Regions from separate parts of the Flavobacterium sp. AC267 genome, predicted to be linked through region 1. Evidence: riboswitches for the same ligand, from Rfam matches in the RefSeq annotation. Region 1 holds a riboswitch; the other holds the start of a gene.
What was found. A riboswitch is a leader RNA that binds a small molecule or an ion and turns the genes downstream of it on or off. The one in region 1 is predicted to bind S-adenosylmethionine.
Positions count from the first base shown of each region.

Region 1 (15,219 bases):
GCGAAATCAGATTTAACAGCTCAGCAATATCAATTTAGTTATTTTGGAGATCTTTATCTTAAGATTTTAAGAGCAGATGCTTTTGTTTCATTGGACAATGTTTTAAAAAATAAAAAGGCAGACTGACTCAGATTTGATTAAAGCTTTTAATAAAGCAGCTTTATTAGAAAGTTCTTATGATTATGATTCAGAATACACAGTTACAGATCCTAATTCAACAGAGTTTGTAATTACCAAAGTTACTTTGGATAGCAAACAAGTTGCACAAAGCTGGAAAAAATTGATCGAATCGCATCAAAAAGACAAGAATGCGAACATGTATTTGGTTGAAACAATTGTAAAAGAAATCAAAAATCAAGGATTTACAAAACAGCTTTACAATCAAGATAGAATTTTAAACGATACCGATTTCTTAGCGATCGATTACTTGCTTAAACATTCTCAAGAAATAGAAAATAATACCGTCGCCTTTAATAGTAAAGAAGGAGAAATTCACAGTCTTGGAAATGTAGTTTCAGAAATTTCAAATGCTTTACAATTAAACGTTTATGCATCTCAAGATGGAGTTGATGGAACTATTAATAAAGAAAAATTCAATTCTATTTATAAAAAGATAATTGCATCAGGAAAGGGAAATTTTGATGCTTATAGAAATTACTTTGATTATTTAAATCAAACTGAAGACAATGACGGATCAAATACTACTTTTCTAAAAGAATTTAATACTTATTTTGATTCGACTCTGGCAGGAACAAGTCCAATTGAAAAATTAGATGCAATTTTTTCTGGATTAGATTCGAGTTCAAGTTATTCCTACGATGGTTGGAATTCGTTTAAAGATTATCATTCTGACTTGAGTAATAATGCGACTTTGGAATGTAGTACTAAAACCTCAAAATGCGGCCTTTTTGAAAGATGCCATTAAATGGTCAGAATACAGTTTAGTTGTCACTAAAAACAATCCGTATTACTTAGATACTTTGGCGCAGTTGTATTATAAAGACGGCCAAAAACAAAAAGCAATCGAAACACAGACTTTGGCCGTAAAATATTTAGCTGTTGTTGGTGAAGAAGAAACTGCAAACGAAATAAAAGAAACGTTAGCAAAAATGCAAAACGGAACTTATTAATAAACAGTTTGGTTTAAATGCAAAAAAGCCGATTTCTAATTTAGAAATCGGCTTTTTTTATGTTTAGCGAGCTAAGAATGTCTAAAATCTAAGCTAGTCTAATGATCTAAATTACAATCCAAAAGCAGTTTTTACTTGGTCAACAAAATCGAGTTTTTCCCAAGTAAACAATTCAACAGTAACTGTTTTTGAATGTCCGCCCGGAGCAGAAAAAGTTTTAGTTACAGTTTCCGGTTTACGTCCCATGTGTCCGTAAGCGACAGTCTCGCTATAGATTGGATTTCTTAATTTTAAACGCTGTTCGATAAAGTAAGGACGCATATCAAAAATAGCTTCTACTTTTTTAGCGATTTCACCGTTTGTTAAATCAACTTTAGCAGTTCCGTAAGTTTCAATGAAAATTCCCATTGGCTCAGCAACTCCAATTGCGTAAGAAACCTGAACTAAGATTTCGTCAGCAACACCTGCAAGAACTAAGTTTTTAGCGATATGACGTGTAGCATAAGCAAGACTTCTATCTACTTTACTTGGATCTTTTCCAGAGAATGCACCACCACCGTGAGCACCTTTTCCACCATAAGTATCAACAATGATTTTTCTTCCTGTTAAACCAGTATCTCCGTGAGGTCCTCCAATAACGAATTTTCCTGTTGGGTTAATGTGGTAGTTGATTTTATCGTTGAATAAATGAGCGTGCTCTGGGTTTTTAGCGATAATTCTTGGAATCAAGATTTCGATAATATCTTTTTTGATTTTAGCAAGCATTGTAGCTTCTTCATCAAAATCATCGTGTTGAGTTGAGATAACAATTGCATCAATACGAGTTGGTTTGTTATCGTCGCTGTATTCTAAAGTTACCTGAGATTTAGCATCTGGACGTAAATACGTGATTTCTTTGTTTTCACGTCTTAAAATAGCCAACTCTTGTAATAATTTATGAGATAAATCAAGTGCCAATGGCATGAAGTTTTCTGTTTCGTTTGTAGCGTAGCCAAACATCATTCCTTGATCTCCAGCACCTTGCTCTTCTGGCTTAGCTCTGTCAACTCCTTGGTTAATGTCTGCAGACTGCTCGTGAATAGCTGAAAGAATTCCACAAGAATTCGCTTCAAACATATATTCACTTTTAGTATATCCAATTTTACGGATTACTTCACGTGCAATTTGTTGTACATCAAGATAAGTATTTGATTTTACTTCACCTGCTAAAATAACCTGACCAGTAGTAACTAATGTTTCACAAGCTACTTTTGAGTCAGCATCAAATGCCAGAAAGTTATCAATTAAAGCATCCGAAATTTGATCTGCAACTTTGTCTGGATGCCCTTCACTAACAGATTCTGACGTAAATAAATAAGCCATAATAATTTATTAAATTAACATTAAGCGAGGAAAAAGTAATTGCTGAAAGTGCTAAAGGAGAGTTTCTGCTTTAGCATTTTTTACTACTGAAATCTATTTTTCAGCATTCATAACGAACCATTTCATTATGAAGAGGTTGCAATCAGTTCAAATTTTTCCTCTGTATTCGCGTGCAAAAGTACAAAACCATTTTGATTTGCAAATTAAAGTTCAACTTTTTTTATTTTTTATAGTAGAAATTTAACATTAATATAGTAATTTGATAGGGTAATGGAAAATAATTAAGTTTTTGTTTGGTGGATTGGAAAAAAGTTCTCACATTTGCCAAACAAAACACGTAGAAAAATGAATTTAATTGCTAAAAATATGTGCTGTATGATGTCGGGAACTTCCGCAGAGCGCGCTATTGTTTAGTAGTTAAATCTAAAAATAACAATAAAACCTCTGCAATTCGCGGAGGTTTTTTTTTGTTCAAACCGAAAGTAATTTAAATAAGATTTATAAGAGAATATAAGTTTTGTGTTCGATTAAAAGCTAATGACCTTATAGGTGAAAAAAAAATAAAAATAAAATGAATAATTCAATAGTAAATAAAATGATGATGTGTTGTAAGATGTCGATGTGCATCCCAATTTGCTATTGCCGAAAGTGAAAGATAAAATCTTTGTTATAGTTTCAACTATAAGCCCTTTTGGTAAGCCATCCGAAAGGGCTTTTTTATTTCCAACATTTTAAAATTAAAAATCATGAACACGCTAGATATAAATACAATCGCATTTGAATACTTATTGAGAACAGATTCTCAAAAAAATAATAAAGCTGAAGAGTCCATTAATGAAGCTGTAAAGTATAATCCAGAACAATATATAAAAAGCCAAAAATCATTATTGTTTCACATGTATGATCTGGAAGAAGAAGCAGAAAGTCATTTTGTTTAAATCAATTTAAAAGTCAATTAAAATTAGAAAATTCAATAACAATATATAAAAGTATTAACAATACCTAAAAACTAAGAAATCATGAGCACACACAAATTTGCAACAAACGCACTACACGCAGGACACGATGTTACTAAAAACGGAGGGACTAGAGCAGTGCCAATTTACCAGACATCATCATATGTATTTAATAATGCCGATCATGCGACCAATCTATTTGGTCTTGCCGAAGCTGGATTTATTTATACAAGATTAAATAACCCAACAAATGACGTTTTAGAACAGCGTTTAGCGACGCTTGAAGGCGGGATAGGAGCTGTAGTTACGGCCTCTGGAGCCTCGGCAATTTCTACAACATTATTAACACTGCTAAAAGCGGGAGATCATATTGTGGCATCAAACAGCTTGTATGGCGGAACTTACAATCTGCTAAAAGTGACACTGCCAAGATTAGGAATTACAACAACATTTGTAGATCCTTCAAAACCAGAAAACTTTACCAAAGCGGCAAAAGAAAATACAAGAGCTTTTTTTGTGGAATCTCTCGGGAATCCAAAATTAGACGTTTTGGATTTAAAAGGAATTTCGGCAGAAGCCAAAGCATTTAAAGTACCTTTTATAGTAGATAATACAGTTGCGACACCTTATTTATTAAATCCAATTCAATATGGTGCCGATATTGTAATTCACTCCTTAACTAAATATATCGCTGGAAACGGAACTTCATTAGGAGGCGTTATGATTGATGCTGGAAATTTTGACTGGTCTAACGGAAAATTCCCTGAATTTACCGAACCATCTGCAGGATACCACGGATTAGTATATCACGAAGCTTTAGGGAATGCGGCTTTTATTGCAAAAGCGCGAATCGAAGGACTGCGTGATTTTGGTGTCGCTTTGAGTCCATTTAATGCTTTTCAGATTATTCAAGGATTAGAAACACTTCCAATCCGAATCAAGAAACATAGTGAGAATGCTTTGGCTTTGGCCGAATGGTTAGAGAAACAAGAGGAGGTCGTGTGGGTAAATTATCCAGGTTTAAAATCTAATAAATATTATGATTTAGCTAAGGAATATTTGCCACAAGGCCAAAGCGGGATCATTACTTTTGGGTTAAAAGGAGGTTTTGATGCGACTAAAAAAGTGGTAGATGATACCAAATTATTCTCATTGCTGGCAAATATAGGCGATACCAAATCGCTGATTATTCATCCGGCAAGCACAACACATCAACAGCTGTCAGATGAAGAACAAGTTGAAACAGGAGTTTCAAAAGATTTAGTTCGTCTGTCTGTGGGAATTGAAGATATCGAAGATTTAATCGCAGATCTTCAAACTGTTTTTGAAAGTGTTTCGCTTTCCCAATACAGTATAAATAAGAATTAGGTTTTTTTGTTTTTTGTTTGAAAAATTGCCTTTAGCGATTGGTTATTGCTAAAGGTGATTTTTTATGAAAAGCATCATTATAAAAATTAAACCATGTAGAGACGCACTGCAGTGCGTCTTATTGTGGTTAAACATTAAAATGTTAGAAATTATGTCAAAGCTTAAAATAAACATTATCCTTTTTGGAATTGGAAATATCGGAAGTACTTTGATCAATCAGATTATTGAAAGTCAGGATTTTTTTCTGGAAAGTAGAAATGTAGATTTTCATTTTCCTATTATAACGAATTCTACCGTAGCTTTTTTTGAAAAAGAAGGTGTTGGTTATGCTTGGGAAACCAATTTCAGACAATTGGCAGTTCCTTTTAAAGTAGAAGATATTATTGAATTTGCTAAAGAAAATGAATTCGAAAATTTGATTGCTGTCGATGCAACCGCCAGTGATGAATTGGTGAAACATTATAACACGCTCATCAAAAACGGATTTAACATTGTGGCTGTAAATAAAAAAGCAAACACACTGCCAATCGATTTATATAAAGAACTAAGGTTGAACCTTAAAAAGTATGACAAAGAGTTTTTGTATGAAACATCGGTTGATACTGGAATTCCGGTTTTACAGACTTTAAGAGATTTGTATTATTCGGGAGAAAAAATCACCAAGATTCGAGGCGTATTTTCAGATCATTTAAGTTATGTTTTTAATCGGTTTTCGGCAGAAGATGTTTCGTTTTCATCTGTTTTAAAAGATGCAAGTCTTTTGGGATTAATGAAATCAACATTTAAAGAAGATTTGTCTGGAAATGACACAGCGAGAAAACTGCTGATTTTAGCCAGAGAAATTGGTAAAGATTTTGATTTTTCGGATATTCAGATACAGCCATTTATAACAGAAAAGCATCTAGAAAAAAATGGAATACTTAATAAAGATGAGGTAGATAAGTCTTTTAAAATTTCTAAAATCACCCAGTCAGAGGATCACGTGCTTCGTTATATTGGAGAATTTGATCTAGAAAGAAATAAGCTGGAAGTTAAATTGATTTCAGAACCCGCCCATTCTCCAATTGGACAATTAAAAGGTTCAGATACCATTTTTGAAATCTACACACAATCTTATGCTCAGGTTCCAATTGTAATTCAAAGTGCGTCGCCATGTAAACAGGCAATTTCGCGAGGAATTATAACCGATATTTTGAAAGTTGCCGAAAGAATTAGGAACAAAGAGGCAGTCTGGTCCTGAATTTTTTAGAAAAAAGCAGAAAAAATAAGAAATGTTCTTTGATAAATTGATTCGTTAAGGAAATTTAGAAAGTTGAAAATGCTTAGTTTAGCCTTGTTTTTGCAGTAATTTTCTTTAAATTATTTTTGTAAGACGTTTTTCGACGTTAAAAAATAACTTTTTAACGTATTTTGTAATTAAATTCTTGAATTTTATTTGTGTAATAAAAAAAATATTTGCATATTTGTTATACCCAAAAACTACTAGAAATCAAATGAACTTAAAAGTCAACAAAATGTTTTGCGCCATTTCGGTTATTACCGAGGCTGGGTTGTCTATTGCTTAAAAATTGTAAGAATACAATATATATAGTAAAGCCTCCCAAAACAAATTGGGGGGCTTTTTAATTTTACACAAATGCAACAATTTAAAATACAATATAAATCACAGATGAATAAATCCTTACAGCTAAACAAGATGTTTACTGTCGCGCTTATTTGCGTGCACGTCTGTTGATACTAAAAGCATAAATGAGTTTAAAAACTTAAACCCTTTTGGTATCTGAAATTCCAAAAGGGTTTTTTTATTCCGTAAAGGGAGTTAACATAAAGATAAAAAAGAGATAAACATTATAAAACGCAACTAAACTAAAACTTAATATCATGAGCACATTGAACTACTTAGCAAAAACGATTTCTACTTTGAAAAACAAAAGAACAAAAAGAAATAACCCATGCCGCCAGCAAACGAATTGGTTCACCCAAGATTCGGAATTACTGAGACGGATAAAAATGCTGAAAAAATAACACCAAATTCTTTATTGTTTTTGATGTATTCAAAAGAAAATGAAACGCTTTTTATTTAACTTAAAAAGTTTCGCAAAATAGGCTTCGGCCTGCTTAATTTTACTGGGCATTTTTGTTCGGTAAATTTTTGCGTATATGAGTTTTTGTCTGCAGGATGTTTATGAAATTTAACAAACAGTTTTCGATAAAATTTGTTTGTTAAAGAAATTAGTAGTTAATTTGCACCATTAAGTTCAAAAAAGTATTGAAATGTTATAAAGAAAGGACGAGGGATTAGACCCGATGAATCCTTAGCAACCCTTCGTTAATTCGAAGAAGGTGTCGCATTCTACCACTCCCAAAAGTGGAAAGATAACAACGAGAATTTTTCTAGTTTACACTAGTTTTTTCTTTCTAATATTTCCAGATACAAATCAGATAATACAACAGATTTGAAAATTGGAAAATATACCAAACCCTATTAGCATACAAAATTTCACCACAGAAAATGGTGTGCTTTATCATACACTACCGTTAAGTTTTACTACCGCTGGTCAGCCATTGTACAGCGCGCCTATTGTTTTGGTAAATCATGCCTTAACAGGAAACGCACAAGTTACCGGCGAAAACGGCTGGTGGAATGACTTAATTGGCGAAGGTAAAACCATCGATACTTCTCTTTACACTATTTTAGCTTTTGATATTCCCGGGAACGGAAGTAATTCCTTTTTAATTGAAAACTATCTCGATTTTACTGCCAGAGATGTTGCCCGAATTTTTATTGAAGGCATAAAAACTTTAAATATAGAAAAGCTTTTTGCTATTATTGGAGGTTCAGTTGGAGGCGGAATTGCCTGGGAAATCTTAGCATTAGAACCAAATATCACAGAACACCTTATACCGATTGCAAGCGATTGGAAATCGACAGACTGGCTTATTGCCAATTGTTTCCTTCAGGAGCAAATTTTAAATAATTCTTCAAAACCTATCGAAGATGCGAGAATACACGCCATGTTGTGCTATCGATCGCCAGAATCATTTAAAGAAAAAATTTCAGCGTACCGTTAATCAAGATCTTTTGATTTTTAATATCGAAAGCTGGCTCGCACATCACGGAAAAAAACTGCGAAGAAAGATTTCAGCTAGCTTCTTATAAATTAATGAATCAGTCGCTTAAAACAATTGATATCACTAGAAATAGTGAAAGTTTTGAAAACTTATTGTCGCAGACATCAGCCTCAATTCATATCGTAGGAATTAATTCAGATTTGTTTTTTACAGCAAAAGAAAACGTAGAAACTTACGAAGAATTGAAAAAGTTTAAAGACAATGTTTTCTACAGCGAAATTGATTCGGTTCACGGACATGACGCTTTTTTAATCGAGTACAAACAATTAGATCATTTACTTGCCGACATTTTTAAGGCAGAAACAATAAAAAAATAAAATGAAAGTATTAAAATTTGGAGGTAAATCATTAGCAAATGGAGAAGGACTTAATAAAGTTGTTTCAATCATTTCAGATAAAGTAAATCAAGGTGAAAAAATTGCTGTTGTAGTTTCTGCGCGTGGCAACGCAACAGATGAATTGGAATTTATCTTAACCATTGCCGCAAAAAACGGCAGTTATAAAGAATTATTAGAGAATTTTAAAAAATATCAAATATCAGATTATCCGCATGTAGATTTTTCGGAAGAATTTAATGTTTTAGATAAACTTTTTGAAGGAGTAAGTTTGATTGGCGATTACAGCAAAAAAATCAAAGATCAGATTTTATCAAAAGGTGAATTGCTTTCGGCTAAATTATTAACCGCTATTTTAATAGAAAAAGGAATTCCAGCCAATTTTGTAGATTCAAGAGAATTGCTTAAAACCGATTCTAAATTTGGTGATGCACAGCCTTTGGAACAGCTTTCAAAGAAAAACGTAGTAAATTATTTTAAAGAACATAACGGCGAAACGGTTAATATAGTTACAGGCTTCATTGGCTCTAACAACAACAACGACACAACTACTTTAGGTAGAAATGGCAGTAACTATACCGCTTCGTTAATTGCTAATTATTTAAATGCAGAAGAACTTCAAAACTTTACACACGTTGACGGAATCTATACTGCAAATCCAGATTTAGTTGCCGATGCTAAAAAAATCGAATATTTGTCTTTTAATGAAGCAAACGAGCTGGCTAATTTTGGCGCAACAATTCTGCACGCCAAAACGATTATTCCGTTATTAGAAAAAAATATTCCGCTTCGTATTTTAAATACATTCAATCATGAAAACCGCGGTACACTAATTACTTCAGATTCTGATAAAGAAGGAATTAAAACGCTTTCTGTTTTAGAAAACGTTTCTCTTGTAAATTTGGAAGGACGCGGATTACTTGGAAAAGCTGGAGTTGATGCCCGTATTTTTAAAGTAATGGGCGATCACAATATCAGTGTAAGTATTATTTCGCAAGGTTCTTCAGAAAGAGGAATTGGACTTGTTGTAGCGACTGAAAAAGCTACACTTGCAATGGTTGAACTAGAAAAAGAGTTCGAAAATGACTTTTATTCTAAAGATGTGAATCAAATTACGGTTACAGATAATGTATCGGTAATTTCGATTATCGGACAGGATTTAAGTACATTCCACAAACCGTATACAGCTTTAATCAAAAATAAAATTGTTCCTATTTTATTTAACAACACCGTTACGGGTAAAAACGTGAGTTTGGTTGTTAAAAAAGAAGAATTAAACAAAGCCTTAAACGTAATTCACGGAGAGATTTTTGGTGTTTCTAAAAAAGATAAACATCGCTATTTTCGGTCACGGATTAGTTGGCGGCACTTTAATCAATCAAATCTTAGAATCGGTCGCGACTATTGAAAAACGTAAAGATATTAAGCTGAATGTTTTTGCTATTGCAAACTCAAAAAAACTGCTTTTAAATAAATACGGGGTTCCTGCAAACTGGAAAAATGAAATTGAAACGAAAGGTGAAGCTTACACGATTAAAGATATTATCGCTTATGCAAATGATCATCATTTAGAAAACTTAATTGCGATAGATAATACAGCAAGTGCCACTTTTGTAGAAAACTATATTCCGCTTGTAGAAAGCAGTTTTGATTTAATTTCTTCGAATAAAGTAGCCAATACATTAAGCTATGGTTTTTATAAAGAATTGAGAAAAGCTTTGACCGAAAACCAAAAGAATTATTTGTATGAAACCAATGTTGGTGCGGGATTGCCATTAATTGATACGATTAAATTATTGCATCTTTCGGGAGAAAATATCACTAAAATTAAGGGAGTTTTCTCTGGAACATTAAGTTATTTATTTAATAATTTTTCTGCTAAAGATGCGCCTTTCAGCGAAATCTTGCAAGAAGCAATTGATAACGGATATACAGAACCAGATCCGCGTGAAGATTTATGCGGTAATGATGTCGGAAGAAAATTATTGATTCTAGCGAGAGAATTAGATTTGCAAAATGAGTTTGAAGAAATCTCGATTCAGAATCTTATTCCAGAGCATTTACGTGAAGGAAGCGCTTCTGATTTCTTGACAAAACTAAAAGAATTTGATCCAATTTATGCTAAAATAAAAGCAGAGCAACAGCCAAATCACGTATTAAGATACATTGGAGAATTGTCTGGAGATTTGCAGAATGACAAAGGAAATTTAGAAGTGAAATTAGTTTCAGTACCTTCAGATACAGCTTTAGGCGGATTAAAAGGTTCTGATTCTTTCTTCGAAATATATACAGAATCTTACGGAGATCGTCCAATCGTAATTCAGGGAGCTGGTGCAGGTTCTGCAGTAACGGCGAGAGGAGTTTTTGGAGATATTTTGAGATTATCGGATAAAGGGTAATATCCTATTTTAGATTTTAGAGTTCAGATTTTAGATTTTCTAAATCGGTTCCAGTTTGTCATTTCGACGAAGGAGAAATCACACGCGAAACTCGTCAAAGAAACTCGACAATTGTTATAGATCAACTGGTGTGATTTCTCCTTACGTCGAGATGGCAAGATTGTGGAAATTACACTGATAAAACAAAAACAAAAAAATAACAACACAATGAAAGTAACCTTAAACAGAGTAAACGACGCGTTTCATTTTAAAGTAAAAAATGAAAGAGGTCATATAGTTGACGTTGACAGCAGAGCTGAATTTGGAGGAAGTGATTTAGGTGCTAGTCCAATGGAATTAGTTTTAATGGGTGTTGCAGGATGCAGTGCAATTGATATGATTTCCATTCTGAAAAAACAGCGTCAGGAAATCACTTCTTTTAATGCTGAGGTTGAAGGTACACGCGTACAAATCGACGAAGCAAAACCTTTTAAAGAAATCGATGTGGTTTTTTATTTAGAAGGCGATATCAATCCGGAGAAAGCACAGCGCGCCGCACAGCTTTCTTTCGAAAAATACTGTTCAGTAGCCAAAACGGTTGAGCCAACAGCAACAATTAAATACAAAGTTGTCTTAAACAACGAAGCTTTATAAATTAGATAATTAGTCAATTAAATAATTAGAAAATGCTCTGAATGAGTATAAATAATTGACTTGTTTTAGTTTGGATTTTAGTTTAGAAACTTGAAACCTGAAACTTGAAACAAAAAAACAAAATAACAACACAATGAATAAAGAAGAATTTGGTTTTGAAACCCAAGCAATACGTACACATTTAGAAAAAACTCAATTTCAGGAACATTCCAGTCCTCTGTATTTGTCATCAAGTTTTGTATTTGAAGATGCAGAAGATATGAGGGCCTCTTTTACAGAAGAAAAAGTACGAAATATTTACTCTCGTTTTAGCAACCCAAATACTACAGAATTTGTAGATAAAGTATGTGCAATGGAAGGTGCGGCATCAGGTTATGCCTTTGCAACTGGAATGGTCGCAATCTATTCTACTTTTGTCGCATTGTTAGATTCAGGAGATCACATTGTTTCTGCAGGAAGTGTTTTTGGGTCGACTCATGCACTATTTATGACGTATTTTCCAAAATGGAATATTGAAACCACTTATTTTGATATCAATAAGCCGGAAACGATTGAAAGTTTCATAAAGCCAAATACTAAAATCCTTTACGCTGAAACACCAACAAATCCGGGTGTAGATGTAATTGATTTAGAATTGTTAGGGCAAATTGCAAAAAAGCATAATTTAATTTTAATAATAGATAATTGCTTTGCAACACCTTACATTCAACAGCCTATAAAATATGGTGCACATATTGTAGTTCATTCGGCAACAAAATTAATGGATGGACAAGGACGTGTTCTTGGAGGTGTCGCAGTTGGAGATGCAGAGTTAATTCGTAAGATATATTTATTTTCAAGAAATACAGGGCCGGCAATGTCACCATTTAATGCTTGGGTTCTATCAAAGAGTTTGGAAACTTTGGCAGTTCGCGTGGACAGACATTGCGAAAATGCCTTAAAAGTAGCTGAGTTCTTAGAAAGTCATCCAAATGTTAACAGTGTGAAATATCCGTTTTTGAAATCACATCCAAAATATGAGATTGCAAAAAAACAAATGCTTTTAGGAGGTAACATTATTGCTATCGAAATTAAAGGCGGTCTTGAAGCAGGAAGAAAATTTTTGAACAAAATTAAACTATGTTCACTTTCTGCAAATATTGGCGATGTTAAAACTATTGTAACACATCCAGCTTCTACAACGCACAGCAAATTATCTGAAGAAGATCAATTGGCAGTTGGAATTACGCAAGGTTTGGTTCGTGTTTCTGTTGGTTTAGAAACCGTCGCAGACGTAATTGCCGATTTAAAGCAGGCATTGGATAATTAATTTTAGATTTCTGATTTTAGATATTAGATTCGCTCACTTTATTAATGACGATTTTAACTGTAAATTATTTACTATTAAAATCGTCATTCTTTTTTCAAGATTGTTTCACTAAAAAATATATTTTTGCTGAGGTTGAAATTAAAAAAGAGTAATAATTCAAATTCAATATACAATTGGGTACTTCTATATATGTGGTGGAAAAGAAAATTTTAACTTCTGATCGAGATCGTTTTTTTAATTGTCTTATTGATTTTGTATTTATTCTCGTCACGATATTTATTTTTACTTTATTGGTCGTAATTACTGGGAATATTTTGCAGTGGGCTATATACGAGATTTTGGTGGAAATAATGATAAAACTTGGAATGTTTGGGACTTATCTTTCTTTTGCAATGTTTTATTATTTAGTGCTAGAAGGATTTTTTGGCAGAACAATAGGAAAGATTATTACAGGTAGTATTGTCGTAAATGAAAATGGTTTGAGACCGAATTTTAAAGCTATTTGTATAAGAACATTATGTCGTCTAATTCCTTTTGATGCGCTTTCATTTTTAGGTAAGTCAGAAAGAATATGGCACGATTCAATTTCTAAAACATTCGTTGTAGAGAAAAAGGACCTAGAAAATGATATGGAAATGTTTTATAGTTTAAATTTAATAGGAGTAAATGATGCAAACTAACTTAAACTATACTAATTTAGTAGAATATAGGTTTAGATCTGTTATATTCTCATTTAAAAAGATTATTTTTGTTGCAAGAAAATATGTTTATTGTTTTTTTAGTCCATTTTGACTATAATTTACAATTACAATCTAAAATATAAAAATGCTTTCAAAGAAAACAAAATACGGAATTAAAGCCCTTACATATTTAGCCAGGAGAGACAATAACGAACCTGTACAAATTGCCGAAATTGCGAAAAGTGAACATATTTCGATTAAATTTTTAGAAAGTATTTTGTCGCTTTTGAGAAACTCTGGTTTTCTTGGAGCAAAAAAAGGAAAAGGCGGTGGTTATTACCTGATAAAAGATCCTAAAGACATTAGTATGGCGAAAGTCTATCGTATTCTAGAAGGTCCAATTGCATTACTGCCTTGTGCGAGTCATAACTTTTACGAAAGATGCGACGACTGCGATGATGAAACTACTTGTGCGACAAGACGTTTAATGACTGAGGTTAGAGATAATACCCTTAAAATATTAGAAAGTAATTCATTGGCAGATATTGCATTTTTAGAAGTTGCTTTTAAAAATAAAAAAAGACCATTTCATATTAGTGAAAATGGTCTTTTTTTTTATGTACTATCTACTGTCCTGCAAGGTTTTCGAAACCTTGTAGGTCTTTATTAAAATCACACTTTCAAGGTTTTGAAAACCTTGAAGGACGAAGAAATATTTATTCTAAAAAATTAATTTATATCCTGCTAGGAAAAGCATAACAGCGATGGCATTTCTAAGGAACAAATCAGGAACTTTTCCACTTAAGTCTACGCCAATATAAATTCCGGGAAGAGATCCTAATAATAATTGTCCCAACAGTGCTAAATCTAAATTTCCCATAGAAGCATGCCCAATTCCGGCAACTAAAGTTAACGGAACAGCGTGCGCAATTTCAGTTCCTACTAAACGAGGAGTTGGAAGTAAAGGATAAAGAAAAAACAAAGTTACAGTTCCCAATGCTCCAGCTCCAATAGAAGTTAAGGTTACAGTTGCGCCCAATAAAACTCCAATTGCTATAGTCAGCATATTTTGGGTACGGCTTTCGCTGTGAAATTTATCTCCCGCATGTTTTTGAGAAAACTTTAAAATTTTATTTTTGAATATAATCGCAACAGAAGTAAACAGTAATGCCCACCCTAAACTGTACTTAATTACGCGATTTATAGTTTCGATATCAGTCTTTATGCTATGTAATATCCATAGTGTTACCAAAGCTGCGGGAACACTGCCTAATGTTAACCAGCCCGTAATTTTCCAGTTTATATTACCTTTTTTATGATGTACAAAAACACCGCCCATCTTGGTAAAAGCGAGATAAAGCAAATCGGTTCCTACTGCCGTTGTAGGCGATATGCCAAAATATAATAAAATCGGAGTCATTAAAGAACCTCCGCCAACACCTGTTAATCCAACAATAAAACCAACCGCTAACCCAGCAATCACAAGACCAATCTGAAAATCCATAAAAAAAATTTGGCGCTAAAATACGACATTTTTATAATTATTCTATAGATATTGTAGAGATTAAAAAAGGTATTTAATATGCAAACCTATTTTGCAATTATATTGTTTAAATATGCTGTAAAGTGTCATTATTTGTGAAATTAGTTTAAAGACCTCTCTTAGAATCTCATAAATGACTAATTCAAGGCTTAAAAAAATATTAATATTACTTTGTAATTTAGAAATAAGTAGTATTTTTGCAAAGTAATCTATTAGCCCGATAGGGTAATGGGTTTTAAAATAAAGCCAATCGTTTTAATATGGAAAAAGAACTGAAAATAAATACTGCTGATTCTTTGAAAGAAAAGCTGTGGATTGGAATTCCTATTGTTTTATTGGTAGGTTTATTATCAGTGTTAATATACAATCACC
Region 1 covers NZ_OZ409875.1:1,549,539-1,564,757, forward strand. The annotation lists gene ACZZ95_RS08120 (hypothetical protein) at 1-38, shown strand, start outside; gene ACZZ95_RS08125 (hypothetical protein) at 134-925, shown strand; gene ACZZ95_RS08130 (hypothetical protein) at 909-1,130, shown strand; gene metK (methionine adenosyltransferase) at 1,242-2,492, opposite strand; gene ACZZ95_RS08140 (hypothetical protein) at 3,239-3,430, shown strand; gene ACZZ95_RS08145 (O-acetylhomoserine aminocarboxypropyltransferase/cysteine synthase family protein) at 3,512-4,816, shown strand; gene ACZZ95_RS08150 (homoserine dehydrogenase family protein) at 4,968-6,056, shown strand; gene ACZZ95_RS08155 (hypothetical protein) at 6,769-6,900, shown strand; SAM riboswitch class I at 7,091-7,199, shown strand; partial or broken gene ACZZ95_RS08160 (alpha/beta fold hydrolase) at 7,280-8,265, shown strand; partial or broken gene thrA (bifunctional aspartate kinase/homoserine dehydrogenase I) at 8,267-10,682, shown strand; gene ACZZ95_RS08170 (OsmC family protein) at 10,890-11,315, shown strand; gene ACZZ95_RS08175 (trans-sulfuration enzyme family protein) at 11,449-12,624, shown strand; gene ACZZ95_RS08180 (RDD family protein) at 12,798-13,304, shown strand; partial or broken gene ACZZ95_RS08185 (RrF2 family transcriptional regulator) at 13,450-13,857, shown strand; gene ACZZ95_RS08190 (sulfite exporter TauE/SafE family protein) at 14,026-14,808, opposite strand; gene ACZZ95_RS08195 (sulfite exporter TauE/SafE family protein) at 15,108-15,219, shown strand, end outside.

Region 2 (15,219 bases), 3.5 Mb from region 1:
TTTCCATTGGAACTTGCAGGAACTTCAAAAACAGAAATTAAAAACAGAGTTTTAGAATTACTGCAATTAGTTGGTTTAGCCGAAAAAGCAAACGATTATCCTGCAAGTCTTTCTGGAGGTCAGAAACAGCGTGTTGCAATTGCAAGAACTTTGGCAAACAATCCGAAAGTACTTTTATGTGATGAAGCAACAAGCGCTTTAGATCCTGCAACTACAAGGTCTATTTTGAATTTGCTGAAAGATATTAATAAACGTTTAAATATTACAGTTTTACTGATTACGCACCAAATGGAAGTTGTAAAATCTATTTGTGATGAAGTGGCTGTAATTAGTCACGGAAAACTAATAGAGCAGGGAAGTGTGGGCGAGATTTTTGCAGATCCGAAACATGAATTAACCAGAGAATTTATTTCTTCTTCCTTGCATATTGATATCCCAGCGGTTTATCAGGAAAAATTAAAACAAGAAGACGACGGAACTTTGAATCCGTTATTGAAATTGGAAATGACGGGAAAGTCGGTAAACGAACCTGTGATCTCAGAAGTTTCCAGACTTTTTGATACTGATTTTAAAATTGTAAGCGCTCAAATGGATCAGGCTGGTGAAGTTAATTTTGGTGTAATGCTGATCGAGTTATCCGGAAAACGAGAAAATTACAATCGTCGCAATTCAATATTTTAATTCGAAACATATTAAAACAGAAATTATAGGTTATGTCTGATTCCATTATAGAATTATTGTTAAAAGGAACATGGGAAACCATTGTTATGACTTTTGTATCGGGATTTTTTGGATTTTTATTGGGACTTCCAACAGGAATTTTGTTGTTCCTTACACGTAAAAACCAAATTTTAGAACAACCGGTTTTAAATAGAACTTTATCGGTTTTGGTAAACGTTTTTCGTTCCATTCCCTTCATTATTTTAATTGTTTGGATGATTCCGTTTACACGAGCCATTGTAGGTACGTCAATTGGTGTGAGTGCGGCTTTAGTTCCGTTAAGCATTGGTGCGGCGCCATTTATTGCCCGTTTGGTCGAAAATAGTTTACTAAGTCTTCCTTCAGGATTAATTGAAGCCGCGAGAGCGTTAGGTGCAACACCGCTTCAAATTGTATACAAAGTATTATTGCCAGAAGCACTGCCTTCTTTAATCAACGCAAGCATCGATTACCTTAATTACACTTGTAGGTTATTCTGCAATGGGCGGCGCTGTTGGTGCCGGCGGATTAGGGCAGGTTGGGTATCAATATGGCTACATTGGTTATGATGCCGTAACGATGAACTCGGTATTAGCATTATTGGTTATTCTGGTATTCGTGATTCAGTTCGTGGGAGACAGATTATCAAAACGATTTGATCATAGATAGTTTTTAGTCTAAAGTTTAAAGTCTAAAGTTTAAAGTCTAAAGTCGAAAGTGAAAAGTGGAAAGTGGAAAGTGGAAAGTGAAAAAAAAATAATAAAATAGAAATGAAAAATAAATTAAATATTTTTAAAACAGCTGGAGTTTTGGCTTTGGCACTTGTTTTATCTAATTGCGGAAAAAGTAAAAATAATGATCCGCATTTTATAAAAGTGGGAGTGGCTTCTGGACCAGAATTAAAAGTGGCTCAAGCCGCTAAAAAAGTAGCAAAAGAAAAATACGGATTAGAAGTTGAATTGGTTTCTTTCAACGATTATGTTATTCCAAATGAAGCTTTAAGTCAGGGAGATATTGATGCAAATGCTTTTCAGCATAAACCCTATTTAGATGAGCAGTCTAAACAACGCGGTTATAAATTGGCTATCATCGGAAAAACATTTGTTTACCCGATTGCTGGTTATTCTAAAAAAATAAAAAGCCTTGCTGAATTGAAAAACGAAAGCACGATTATTATTCCAAATGATCCAACAAACGGAGGACGCTCTTTATTGCTTTTGCAAAAAAATGGTTTATTAAAATTGAAAGATAATGTGGGTCTGCTTCCTAAAGTTACAGACATTGTAAGTAATCCTAAAAACTTGAAAATTTTAGAATTAGAAGCGCCTCAACTGCCTCGTGCTCTAGACGACGAAAATGTTTCAATTGCAATTATCAATAATACGTTTGCTTCTCCCGCAGGATTGGTTCCTTCGCGTGATGCTTTATTTGTTGAAGATAAGGATTCGCCTTATGTGAACTTGGTGGTAAGCCGTGAAGACAATAAAAACGAAGAAAAAGTAAAACAGTTTTTGCAAGCTTTTCAATCTGCTGAAGTTGAAAAAGCGACAGAGCAGGAATTTAAAGGCGGAGCGGTTAGAGGATGGTAATTTAGTCCTTTTAGTTCTTAGTGATTAGTGATTAGTCCTTAGTGATTAGTGATTAGTACTTAGTGATTAGTTGTTAGTTCTTAGTGATTAGTTCTTAGTGATTAGTTGTTAGTGGTTAGTTCTTAGTCCTTAGTGATTAGTTGTTAGTTCTTAGTAATTAGTCTTTAGTCTTAGTTCTTAGTTCAAGTGATTAGTCTTAGTCCTTTGTTCTTAGTTTTTAGTCTTAGTAAAATAGGAGTTATGAGTTAGAGTGTCTGACTTATAACTCCTAATTTTTTATACTATAATGCCTAGATTGAACCCCATAACTTTATAAAAATAACAAGTTGATTTTGTAACATTTGAAGCTGGTTTCTACTTTAATTTAGGAGATATTTCTAAAACAAAAATCATGAGATCGATTTGGACAGGTTCAGTAAGTTTTGGTTTAATTAATATTCCGATAAAAATCTTTTCTGCAGTAGAGGAAAGCAGTCTTGATATGGATATGCTCGATAAAAAAGATCATGCTCATATCAAGTTTAAACGTGTTAATGAAGATACGGGTAAAGAAGTTGATTTTGCCAATATTGTAAAGGGCTATAAATTGGATGATAAATATGTCATTCTAGACGATTCTGATTTTGAGGTCGCAGATGCCATCAAAACCAAAACTATTGATATTGAAAGTTTTGTTTTAGAAAAAGAAATTCAGAGTATTTACTATGAACAACCATATTATCTCGAGCCAGATAAAGGTGCGATGAATGCCTACGGTTTACTTCGTGATGCGGCCGCAGGCATCTGGAAAAGTGGGCGTAACGCGCTTTGTTTTACGAAATAAAGAAAGTCTTGCGATTTTAAAACCATATAAAGATGTAATTGTTTTAAACCGAATTCGCTTTGAACAGGAAATAAGAAGCACGAGCGAATTAAAACTGCCTCCAATGTCCAAAAAATCTACGAAAGAAATGGACATGGCCGAAAAACTAATCGATCAGCTTACGGAGAAATTTGATATTGCCGGGTTTAAAGACGAATATACCGCCAAACTTTTGGATATTATTAAAAAGAAAGCCAAAGGAAAACCACAAAAAGCATCTCCAAAACTAAAAGTAGTACACAAACAAAGCGACGATTTAATGTCAATGCTGAAAGCAAGTTTGGAAACGAAAAAGAAAAAATCTTCTTAATCGGTTTTGTTTTCTTCCAGTTTGTGAATAATCTTTTTAATGTTGGCGCCTTTTGATAAAACAGGTTTCCATAAATCGCCTTTTTTCTCAAAACGAGACAGCACATTTTTAATGGTAAATTGCGACGGATGTAATTTTTCTGTTACTTCACTCCATTCCAAAGGCGTTGAAACCGTAGCGCCAGGTTTTGGTCGAACGGAATAAGGTGCGACCAAAGTTTGTCCTCTTCGGTTTTGCAGAAAATCGATATACAATTTGTTTTTTCTCTTCTTGATGCCGCGTTCAATCGAAGTAATTTTGGGAAGTCTGGCGTGCACTTCTTTAGCAATTAATTCTGCTAAAATCTTGATTGAATCATAATCGTACTGCGCTCCAAGCGGAATGTATATGTGCAGTCCAGTGGCGCCAGAAGTTTTGCACAGACATTCTGTATCCAATTCATCCATGACTTCTTTGACTACTAAAGCGGTTTGTACAACAATTGGAAAATCATTTTCTGTCGCAGGGTCCAAATCGATAACAAGCCAGTCTGGATTTTGAATCTGCTTGATAGTCGAATTCCACGGGTTCATTTCAATACACCCTAAATTTGCCATATAAAGCGGCGTTTCCTTATCATTACAAATCAAATAATTAACATCGTCATCATTTGATTCAGAGAATATTTTTTTGGTTTTAAGCCATTTCGGCGTTTTATCCACATCGACATCTTTTTGATAAAAACTAGGCGAATCAATGCCATTAGGAAAACGGTTCATAGATTCTGGACGATCTTTTAGGTACGGAAGCATAAGCTGCGCCACTTCATTATAATATTGGATAATGTCGCCTTTTGTAATTCCGTCTTTAGGAAAATAGATTTTATTTTGATTTGTTAAATGCAAAGTCGTTTTTCCAATTTTCAAATCGTAATCATTTTCGGTTTTCTGTTCTTTTAAATTTTCCATCGCTGGTATGGTATCATTGGTTTCTTTAGTACTGCTTTTTTTAATATTGCCATTGAAAGTAACTTCGCTGGCTTTTTTGTCTACTCTTAATCCTAAATAAACGGGATGTCTTAAATTGTTATCCTGCGTCCATTCCGAATATTTCACCTGACAAACTATCTTGGGTTTCACCCACTGAATTTTATCCCGCAAAGGAACTTTTTCTTTAAGCGGTGATTTCTCAATAAACAAAGGCTTCAATTTGGTATAAAGTTCTTTTAAAACCGATTCTGTAAAGCCAGTACCGCATTTGCCAATGTATTGCAATTCTTTACCGTTATATTGTCCAAGCAGAATTGCGCCGAAATACTTTCTCGAATTTTTAGGTTCTGTAATTCCAATAATAATCGCTTCTTCTTCGTTAGAAATTTTAATTTTCAGCCAACTATTACTTCTTGCGGCTACAGTATAGGAACTATCTGCTTTTTTGGCTATAATTCCTTCGCTGTTACTTTTTTTGGCTTTTTCAAATTGCTTGATACCATCGCCAACGGTATGTTCAGAATAGAAAATATTGGAAAAAGAATATTTATTAAATAAAATTCTAAGCAGTTCTTTTCGGTCCAGAAGCGATAATTCTGTTATTGGATTTCCGTCGAGATTCAACAAATCAAAAACATAATATTTTAAGTTTCCAATTCCCGTTTTAAGATAATTTTGCGAAGCATCTGGAAATCGGCACGCCCGGCTTCATTTTCAACCACAACTTCGCCATCCAGAATTACAGTATGATCTATTTGTGCCAATTCATCTGCAATGGGTTTAAAATTAGCATCAAACGAAATTTTATTGCGGCTGAATAAATCAACTTTCGGCGGATTAATTACGGCAATAGTTCTGTAACCGTCGTATTTGTTTTCAAAAATCCATTCTTCATCATCAAAAGGTTTTTCGGTAGTGTTGGCAAGCATTGGTTTAACAAAGGAGGCTTCTAATACTTCTGAAACTTTTACTTCAGGTTTTTTTTTGGCCGCTTTTACAGCTGTCTTTTTTGCTTCGGTTTTTGGAGTCAATTTTGCGGCTTTCTTTTCCAATTCTTCCAAAGTTCTTTTAGAAATAACCGATTTATTATTTTCTAAAATATCAGTATCTGTCGCGTATTTGTCTTGTTTTTTAATTAAAAGCCAAGCATTTTCTTGTTTTCCATGAAGTTTGACCAACGAAAATTCACCTTTAAGTTTTTTTCCTTTTAAGATAAAACTCAAACGTCCTTTTTTAAGATCGGCTAATAATTGTTTTTCGTCAGAGGTAGTTTTTTCGTCAGAAGTATACGTTCCATTATCCCAAACGATCACATTTCCAGCGCCATAATTTCCTTCTGGAATTGTGCCTTCAAAATCTTTGTAGCTGTACGGATGATCTTCAACCATCATGGCAAGACGTTTTACTTCAGGATCCATTGACGGACCTTTTGGTACCGCCCAGCTTTTGAGCACGCCATTCATTTCTAATCTAAAATCATAATGCAAATGAGAGGCAGCATGTTTCTGAACCACAAAAATCAACTCATCTGCCGATTTTTCAATTTTTCCTTTCGGCTCACGCGTTTGTTTAAAATCTCTTTTTTGGTTGTATTTAGAAAGTGACATAAGCTTGAGTTAATAATTTTGCAGTGTTAATGAAATAGAGTACAGTGCATACGCAACAATTGCAAATATTACATGGGCAAAGAACAGCTGAATATAATAACCCTTAAAATCAATTGGGGGTTGATGATGGGTCATACTGAAAATAATTATCCAGCTGATTATGCCAATTACACCGCTGATAGCCCCTAGTAGCAGAGCGCTGAGTGGTGAAATTGGAGCAATATTCTTTACCCAAACAATATGATATCCAACGACAAACAAAAAACCAATTACATAATGTAACAGCCATCCCCAAGTTATTTTTGATTGGGTCGAAAGATCAATTTTCATTTTGTCAATGGCGTAACCTAAAAGCACCGGCTCTTTATATAATTCTCTAAAACTTTTAGACATTGCATAACTAAACCACGTCATGGCTGATGTTGCCGCAATAGAAACTAAGACTAATTGAAGAGTTGTATAAATCATAATTAGGTGTCTTTTGGAAAATAACGTGCATCAAAGTTACTTTCCAAATGCCTATTCAGATTATAGTATTAAATTTACAAATTACATAATTGACAGTATATGAGATACTTTGTCTTAGTGAGGATTCTTGAATTGTAAATTTTATTCGTTTAAAGAGATAACAGTTTCGAGACTTTCGCTTAAAATAGTTACGGCTTTTTCCATTTCTTCTTTTTCCAAATGACCAAATCCTAAGCGTGTTGCGGTAAGGTTTTTGGTTTGGTATAAAATAGTTTTCGGCAGGAATAATCCGTTATTATGACATTCTTTCTGCAATTTTATAAGGTTGAAATAATCCTGCCATTCTACCCAGACAGCTAAACCTCGTGGCGGGATTTTAAATTGAATTTTGTCTTTTAGTTTTTCATTGAGCGACGAAACAAAATAATCTCGGCGTTCTCTGTAGATTTTTTTATTTTTTTTCGAAAGACGATGCACTTCACCTTCCGTAATCCATTCTGTTAAAACCTGTTCTTTAATCACATCAATTCCGGGTTCGAGTATGTTTTGATGTTTTTCCAGTTCTTTAATAAATTCAGCTGGACCAGCAACAAATCCGTAACTGAATCCCGAAGGAAGCGATTTTCCAAAGGATCCTATATAAACTACGCGCTGGTTCGAGTCGAATGCGGCTAAAGGCGACACTGGATTATTATCATAATGAAAATCAAAGTCATAATCATCTTCCAAAATAACAAAACCGTATTGATTGGCTAATTCCAAAACTTCAATTCTTTTTTTAGCGCTAAGCAGAATCGTAGTTGGATAATGATAATTGGAAGTAAGATACAAAACTCTGATGGTAGAAGTTTCGCAGATTTCTTTCAAGCGTTTGGTATCAATTCCATCTTCATTCACAGGTATCGAAATAATCTGCGCTCCCGTATTGGTCAATGTCATATTGGACATATAATATCCGGGAGAAGCCACCACAACTTTATCGCCAGAACCAATAAGGACTTTTGTTACGAGGTACAAACCAATTTCGTGACTGCTTGTAGTAAGAAGATTAGAAGTCGAAATTCGAATTCCTCTCGTAAGGTTTAAGTAATTGGAGAAATGAGTTTTAAAATTAGAATGCGAACGCAACTGAATTTCTTCGTAGGTTTTGGAGGTTTTTCTCCTTTTTAATTTAGAAACATAAAGTCTCGCCAAAACATCTGTTTGTACCAATCGCAAATCTGGCATTCCGTCATTAAATTGAAAAGGCAGATTGCTGATTTCTGTTGGATTTTCGAGAATAGTAGAACGCTGAAAAGTAAAACCAGCAGGTATTTCAGATTGATTTTGTTCTTTTAAAATTGGAAATTCGGCCTTATTTTTTTTCTGTCGCGATAAAATAAAAGTTCCTTTATTAGGAAGCGTTTCAATCCAGCCCTGCGATTCTAGATCCTGAAAAGCTTTAATCAAAGTGTTTCGGTTTACCGCCAATACTTTACAGAGAATTCGCGTGCCCGGAAGTTTTGTTCCCTCTGGAAGGAAACCCGTTTGTATGGCTTTAATAAATTCAAAAACAAGTCGCAGGTAAATTGCTGTGCTTTCTTCTGGCTTAAGCTGAATAAAGCTTCTAAAAGGAATTTGAACCGGACTATCCATAATTATAAAACTGGTATACTTTATTGGTACGGCAAGGTACTACTTTTGCCAAAAAAATAATAACCAAATGAAAAAAATCTATATTGCTGTCTTTTCAGTAATTTGTACCAGTTTTTACGCGCAGACACAGGATTCCATTACTAATATGGAGGAAGTAATAATTAATGAAAACCGTTTTAGTACGCCAATTTCGAAGCAAAATAGAAATGTGTACATCATTTCAAGTGAAACCATTAAAAAGCTTCCAGGAAGAACGCTTCAAGAAGTATTGCAATATGCAAATGGAGTAGATATTAGACAAAGAGGACCGTTTGGAACGCAGGCCGATATTAGTGTTGACGGCGGTAGTTTTGAGCAGACAGTTGTTTTGTTAAACGGTGCTAAAGTAATCGATTCGCAAACGGCTCATAATATGCTTAATTTGCCTCTTCCGGTTGAAGCAATTGAAAGAATTGAAGTAGTTCGCGGACCAGTCGCAAGAACTTTTGGAATCAACAGTTTGACGGGTGCGATTAATATTGTGACCAAAAAACCAACAGATTCTGGATTTTTAGTAAGTACATACGCCGGATCTAATTTTGAAAAAGATACTAGAGATACAGGAGATACTTTTTATGGCGCCGGAGTTCAGGCGGGAGCTGTTTTGGGAAAAGAAAAACAACAGCATTTAATTTTTGCTTCTCATGACAAAAGCAATGGTTACCGTTATAATACTGCATTCGAAAACAATAAAATTTTCTATCAGGGAAATGTACAGATTAATGATTCTAATGAAATTTTAGGTTCGGCAGGGTATATTAACAACGGATTTGGAGCCAACGGATTTTATGCGGCGCCGGGCGATATTAATTCTACCGAAATTGTACAAACTACATTTGCCAACATTCAGTCGAAGCATGCTATTACAGAAAACTGGAAAATTATGCCGAGAATAACCTATAGATACAATTATGATGATTATCGTTATTTAGGAAATGCTAATTTAAATGTTGGAAGAAGTCAGCATTATACCAATTCTATTGCGGGAGAGTTGAACTCTACCGTTAAATTATCTAAAGGTGAAATTGGTTTTGGAGCAGAATTTAGAAATGAAAATATTCATTCGTCTAATATTGGCGATCACGATCGTGAAAATGTTGGACTTTATGCGGAATACAGAACAAGTTTTACAGAAAAATTAGACGTAAATGTTGGTACTTATCTAAATTACAATTCCGATTATAAATGGCAGATTTATCCAGGTATTGATGCAAGTTATGCCATTACAGATACGTTTAAAATTATTGGAAACGTGGGAACAAGCCAAAGAATTCCATCATTTACAGATTTGTATTTGCAAGCAAACAGGAAATATTGGTAATGCCGATTTAGATTCTGAAAATGCTTTTCAAAGTGAAATTGGTTTTAAATACATCAAGAAAGCTTTAAGTTTTAATGCAAATTATTTCTACAGAAAAATAGACAATTATATCGACTGGATGCGTAATGCGACAACGGTGCCTTGGCAGAGTCAAAACACAGGCGATTTAAAAACAAACGGAATCAACTTGCGCGGTAATTATAGATTTGATTTTTCTAAAGATTCGAGATTGAATATTCTTTTGGCTTATACGTACTTAGATTCTCAATTTGAAAGTTCACGTACCGAAATATATTCTAAGTATCTTATTTCTTCGTTAAAACATCAAATTACGAACACAATTGATTATCAGTATAGAGATTTCTCTGTATTATTTGCAACTCGTTTTAACGAAAGAATCACAGGCCCTTCCTATTGGGTAAATGATTTTAGAGTAAGTCAATCTATAAAGAAATTTACAATCTTTTTGGATGCTCAGAATATTTTTAATGCGACTTATTATGAAGTAGGAGCAGTGCCGTTACCTTCAAGATGGTTTACTCTTGGAGTGAAAGTGGTGACTTTCTAAGAATAAATATTTTACTTTAGTTAGATAAAAAGCTTGTAAATGTAACGTTTACAGGCTTTTTGTTTTTTTAGAACAATATTCAATCAATTTCAATTATGAATGTTAATATAAAAATTTATAGAAATACTGTAAGATTAACCGTTTTATTAATAGTTACTTAGCTTTTATAAATATTTAAAACATTTGTTATGAAAGCTTTATTGAAATTGAATATCCTGTTTCTTGTTGTTTTGGTCGGATTATTATCTTCTTGTAAAAAGAATGATGGTTACAGCGATAAAATAGAAACGAATATAGTTCCCGTTGATAGTACAGAAACACCAAAAGATACTACAGCAAATGCGCCGAGCGATCAAACTAATATTGAAACAACTCAAAGTGCAGAAGCTGGAACAACTGCTCGCGACGAATCTAAAAGTACTGAAGGAACAGGAAGCGGACCAGGAGAAAGTGTACAAGACGGTTCTACCTATACGCCTGCAAAAGGAGTACAGAAAGACAGTGTTAAACTACAGACCGAAAGTGCTAAAAAGAGAAAGAATAAATAAGCAAGTCTGGTTTAAGAGGCAGTTACAAAACTCATTTCAAAAGCGAAGTGAGTTTTTTTATGCGGTTAAAAATGCTTTTGAAGTTCATTTATTCAATAAAGAGTATGAATCTAAAATTTAAACAAACATTTTTAGCTTTTAAATTGATGTAATTCAGTGTTTTAAAGTGCTTTAAGTTAATCTGTTTAAATAATTATCAAAAAAATATTCCTTAATACTACTAATTTGATAGAATTAATATATATATTTGTACCACAGAAAACTTCTGTGTGATACTTATCCAGAAAGACTGAGGGAATAGGCCCATTGACGTCTTAGCAACCTGTTGCCAAATAAGGTGCTAAATCCTTCCACTACGGTGGATAGATAAGAAGATTTCCTCAAATCTGAATAAGTTCATTAGTACTAAAATGATTTATTTTAAAATGAAAAACGAATCAATCTTATATACGAGTTATGAACTTTTGAATTTAATTTTCGAAGAAAATAGTCTTGCTTTTTTTCGAATGTGAAGACTTAAAATTCTCCCTTAATTTTTTTATTAAACTATATTTTCTAGAAGCCTTTTGACTTTGGCCTGGGAATTCTTTTGTCTCAACTTAAACTAAAAATCAAAATAAAATGAAAAAAATACTATTAGGTTTTGCCCTATTTTTTGGAGTTATCCAAACTCAGGCACAGGAAAACAATTTACAATTAAAAGGTACTGTTGTAGATACCGTGGTTCCATATGTTTACTTGCAAAAGTTTCATAATAAAATGTTTACTACGATTGATTCGGCAAAAGTTAAAGATGGAAATTTTAGCTTTACAACCAAAGTTAAAACTCCAGAATTATACGGATTAAGCGTAAACACAGAAAATAGTCCGTTCTATATTTTCCTTGAAAAAGAACCAATTACCGTTAAACTTAGTCCGCTTAAATATTACAGTACATCTGTAGTTGAAGGTTCAGCTTCTCAGACTTTGTTTGATACGTACAGAAAAACGAAAGATCTAGAAATTAGTAAATTCATTACAGAGCATCCAAAATCCATTGTTTCTGCTTACGTATTATACAGAAATTGGTCTTATCGATTAACTCCAGAGCAAATTACTCAAAATATTGCCCTGCTTGATAAAAGTCAGCAAAATAACACTTACGTGAAAGAATTAAAAGAACTGGTTACTGTTTTAAACGGATTATCGGTTGGAAAAAAAGCCCCTGATTTTACAGCAAATGATCCAGAAGGTAAACCAGTTCATTTTTCTGAAAATCTGAAAGGATATACTTTAGTAGATTTCTGGGCTTCGTGGTGCGGACCGTGCCGAAAAGAGAATCCAAATATTGTAGCGACTTACAAAGAATTTCACGATAAAGGATTCAATATTGTGGCAATTTCTTTGGATAAAAAGAAAGAAAACTGGGTTAAAGGAATTCAGGACGATAATTTAAACTGGACTCAAGTATCAGATTTGGCTTTTTGGAACAGTGCAGTCGCTAAATTATATGGCGTAAGAGCAATTCCAGCAAATTATTTAGTGGATTCAAAAGGCATTATCGTGGCAAAAAATCTGCACGGAGAAGAATTGCAGGCTACGCTTAAATCGCTTTTAGAAAAGTAACTTTTTTGTAATTCTTGAGGAACGAAGAATCACACGCGGAATTTGCCAAATAATGTTGAGATTCTAGTGCGATTCTTCGTTCAGAATGACAAACAAACTTCAATTACTTTGAAGTTTTTGAATTCTTCAAAGAAGATTCAATCAATAATAAATTTAGTTAATATAAAATGATAAGGAAATGAATGCTATTGAGACACAAACGAAACCAATTGAATTAGAAAGCTATTTTTCTAAGTTTAGAGAAAATACAGTAGGTGTAGATCATACTTTTAGATCGGTTTATGGAAAACAAAATCTGTTATATGCAGATTGGGTTGCCAGCGGCAGATTGTATGCTCCGATCGAAGATATTATGCTCAATAAAATGGGACCGATGATTGCCAATACGCATTCACTTTCTAGCCAGACAGGAAAGACTTCAACTTATGCCTATCAATATGCGAGAGATATCATTAAAAAATCGGTGAATGCAAATGAATCTGATGTTTTGATTACAACTGGAACTGGAATGACGGCCGCTTTGTCGAAACTGCAAAGGATAATGGGACTGAGAGCGATTGATGAAGATGATAAACCAGTGGTTTTTATTACGCACATGGAACATCATTCGAATCAAGTTTCCTGGTACGAAACCAATGCCGAAGTTGTGATTCTGCCTGCTGATGAAAATAATCTGGTTGATCCGAATATTCTTTCTGAAGAAATAAAAAAATATGCAGACAGAAGTTTGAAAATTGGTTCGTTTACCGCTTGTTCGAATGTTACGGGAATTATTACGCCGTATCATGAACTGGCTAAAATCATGCATCAAAACGGCGGACTGTGTTTTGTTGATTTTGTCGCTTCGGCGCCTTATGTCAAAATCGATATGCATCCAAAAGATCCGGAACAGCAGTTAGATGCAATTTTCTTTTCGCCTCATAAATTTTTAGGCGGACCAGGAACTTGCGGCGTTTTGGTTTTTAATGAGGAATTATATAAATCCAATTTTCCGGATAATCCGGGCGGAGGAAATGTAAAATGGACGAATCCGCTGGGCAAATATTGTTATAGCGAGGTCATAGAAGTTAGAGAAGATGGCGGGACGCCAGGCTTTCTACAAGTAATAAGAACTGCCTTAGCTTTGGAATTAAAAGATAAAATGGGCATTTTAAATATTAAAAACAGAGAAAAAGAACTGCTTGATCTTTGTTTTTCTAGACTTCAAAAAATAAAAGGTTTGTCCATTTTAGGAGATCTTCAAACAGACCGAATTGGATGTGTTTCTTTTGTTATCGAAGATATTCACTACAACTTAATCGTTCGGCTTTTAAATGACCGTTTCGGAATTCAGGTTCGCGATGACTGGTCTTGCGCAAGTACTTATGCGCATTATCTTTTCAATATAAACGAAAAAAAATCGGAACTCATTACAAACGAACTTTTAGAAAGAAACCAAACCAATAAACCGGGTTGGGTGCGTTTATCACTGCATCCGATTATGACAAATGATGAAGTTACGTTTATCTGCGATGCAATTGAACAAATCTCCCTGCATTATAAAAAATGGAAGAACGATTATGTGTATAATGTCGCGTCTAATGAATTTGAAAATCCTGAAATAAAAGAAACAATTTCGCAGGAAGTAAATGAATGGTTTAGGCTGGATTAAGGGGATACAAATATTTATAATACTAATAAACCTGACAGGTTTTTAAAACCTGTCAGGTTTGCTTTGAGATTTATTTAGGATGCAGATCATATCATAAGAAACCTAACAGGTTTTAAAAACCTGTCAGGTTTGTCTTTAGATTAAGATAAAACTTGTTTCAAAAAACGATCATTAGATTGAATATTGTTGCAAATTATAATTTGCAACCTCTTTCTCAATAAAACAGTGTTTTTAATTTATAATTTCGGTGTGAAATGATTTACTAGATTATTCCTGAGATACCTTATGATTAATTTAAATCTTAAACTCCAAATTATGTCTGTGCCTGAAGAATTATATAATATCAGATTTGCGGAACACTTTGAATCTATCAAATTTCTTTACTTAAACAATGAAAAGTTTAGAACAATTTGTGACGATTATTGTAATAATGTTGTTGATGCTCAAGTTTATCAGAAGAAATTTGAAAAAAATTTCCGCCGTAAATTGGAATGTGAAAACTTATCTAAAGAATTAGAAGAAGAAATATTGTTTTTTGTGGTAAGAAGCAGTTAAAACTTGTTAAAAATAAGAGGCTTACGTAAACTCAATATAAATATTACAGATAATGCCACCCTTTTCTTTATGTTTTAGTATTTAACATAAAAAATGTTTAATATTGCGTTTTTTGATCTTCAATCCTTTTTATTAATGCCTCTTTATAGCGAATATGCTGATGATATTTTATTAGATCTTCTTAAGGAAGACGATCAATCAGCCTATACCGAAATTTTTAAAAGGTATTCTAAAATCCTAATTAACCACGCCTATAAAATTCTTGAAAATCAGGATGAGGCCAATGATGTTGTTCAAGAGGTCTTTCTTTCGATCTGGAACAAACGTAACGAACTATCCATTACTGGATCTCTTTCTTCCTACTTATACAAAGCGGTAAAAAATCGAGTACTTAATTATATCGCGCACGAAAAAGTGGTTTCGCGCTACGCTGATTCTATTTCGCACTTTGTTGAAAACGACTATGTTTTTGCAGATTCTAATCTTAGAGAAGAAGAATTAGAATCGATTATAGCAAAAGAAATTGCTTTACTTCCAGAAAAAATGCGGGAAGTTTTTCTCTTGAGAAAAGTAGAAGAACTATCGTATGAAGAAATTGCCCTTCAATTAAATATTACAGACAAAACAGCCAAACAGCAAGTATATAATTCGCTCAAAATTCTGCGTGAAAAACTCAAGTCTTTAATGGGAGTTTTCATTTGGTAAAGTATTATGTTGTTTTTGTTAATTTCTATAGCAGAATCTTACTTATAACAGGCTGATTGGTAAACAAAAAATAACGTATTTCAAGATTT
Region 2 covers NZ_OZ409875.1:5,025,984-5,041,202, reverse strand. The annotation lists gene metN (methionine ABC transporter ATP-binding protein MetN) at 1-681, shown strand, start outside; partial or broken gene ACZZ95_RS26780 (methionine ABC transporter permease MetI) at 714-1,368, shown strand; gene metQ (methionine ABC transporter substrate-binding lipoprotein MetQ) at 1,470-2,288, shown strand; gene ku (non-homologous end joining protein Ku) at 2,680-3,111, shown strand; gene ACZZ95_RS26765 (Ku protein) at 3,080-3,460, shown strand; gene ligD (DNA ligase D) at 3,457-5,055, opposite strand; gene ACZZ95_RS26755 (DNA polymerase ligase N-terminal domain-containing protein) at 5,073-6,035, opposite strand; gene ACZZ95_RS26750 (hypothetical protein) at 6,045-6,503, opposite strand; gene ACZZ95_RS26745 (aminotransferase-like domain-containing protein) at 6,645-8,138, opposite strand; gene ACZZ95_RS26740 (TonB-dependent receptor plug domain-containing protein) at 8,206-9,498, shown strand; gene ACZZ95_RS26735 (TonB-dependent receptor domain-containing protein) at 9,422-10,066, shown strand; gene ACZZ95_RS26730 (hypothetical protein) at 10,255-10,614, shown strand; SAM riboswitch class I at 10,888-10,987, shown strand; gene ACZZ95_RS26725 (redoxin domain-containing protein) at 11,236-12,219, shown strand; gene ACZZ95_RS26720 (aminotransferase class V-fold PLP-dependent enzyme) at 12,398-13,870, shown strand; gene ACZZ95_RS26715 (hypothetical protein) at 14,186-14,425, shown strand; gene ACZZ95_RS26710 (RNA polymerase sigma factor) at 14,519-15,130, shown strand.
Region 2: another riboswitch for S-adenosylmethionine. It lies ahead of ACZZ95_RS26725 (redoxin domain-containing protein); the one in region 1 lies ahead of ACZZ95_RS08160 (alpha/beta fold hydrolase).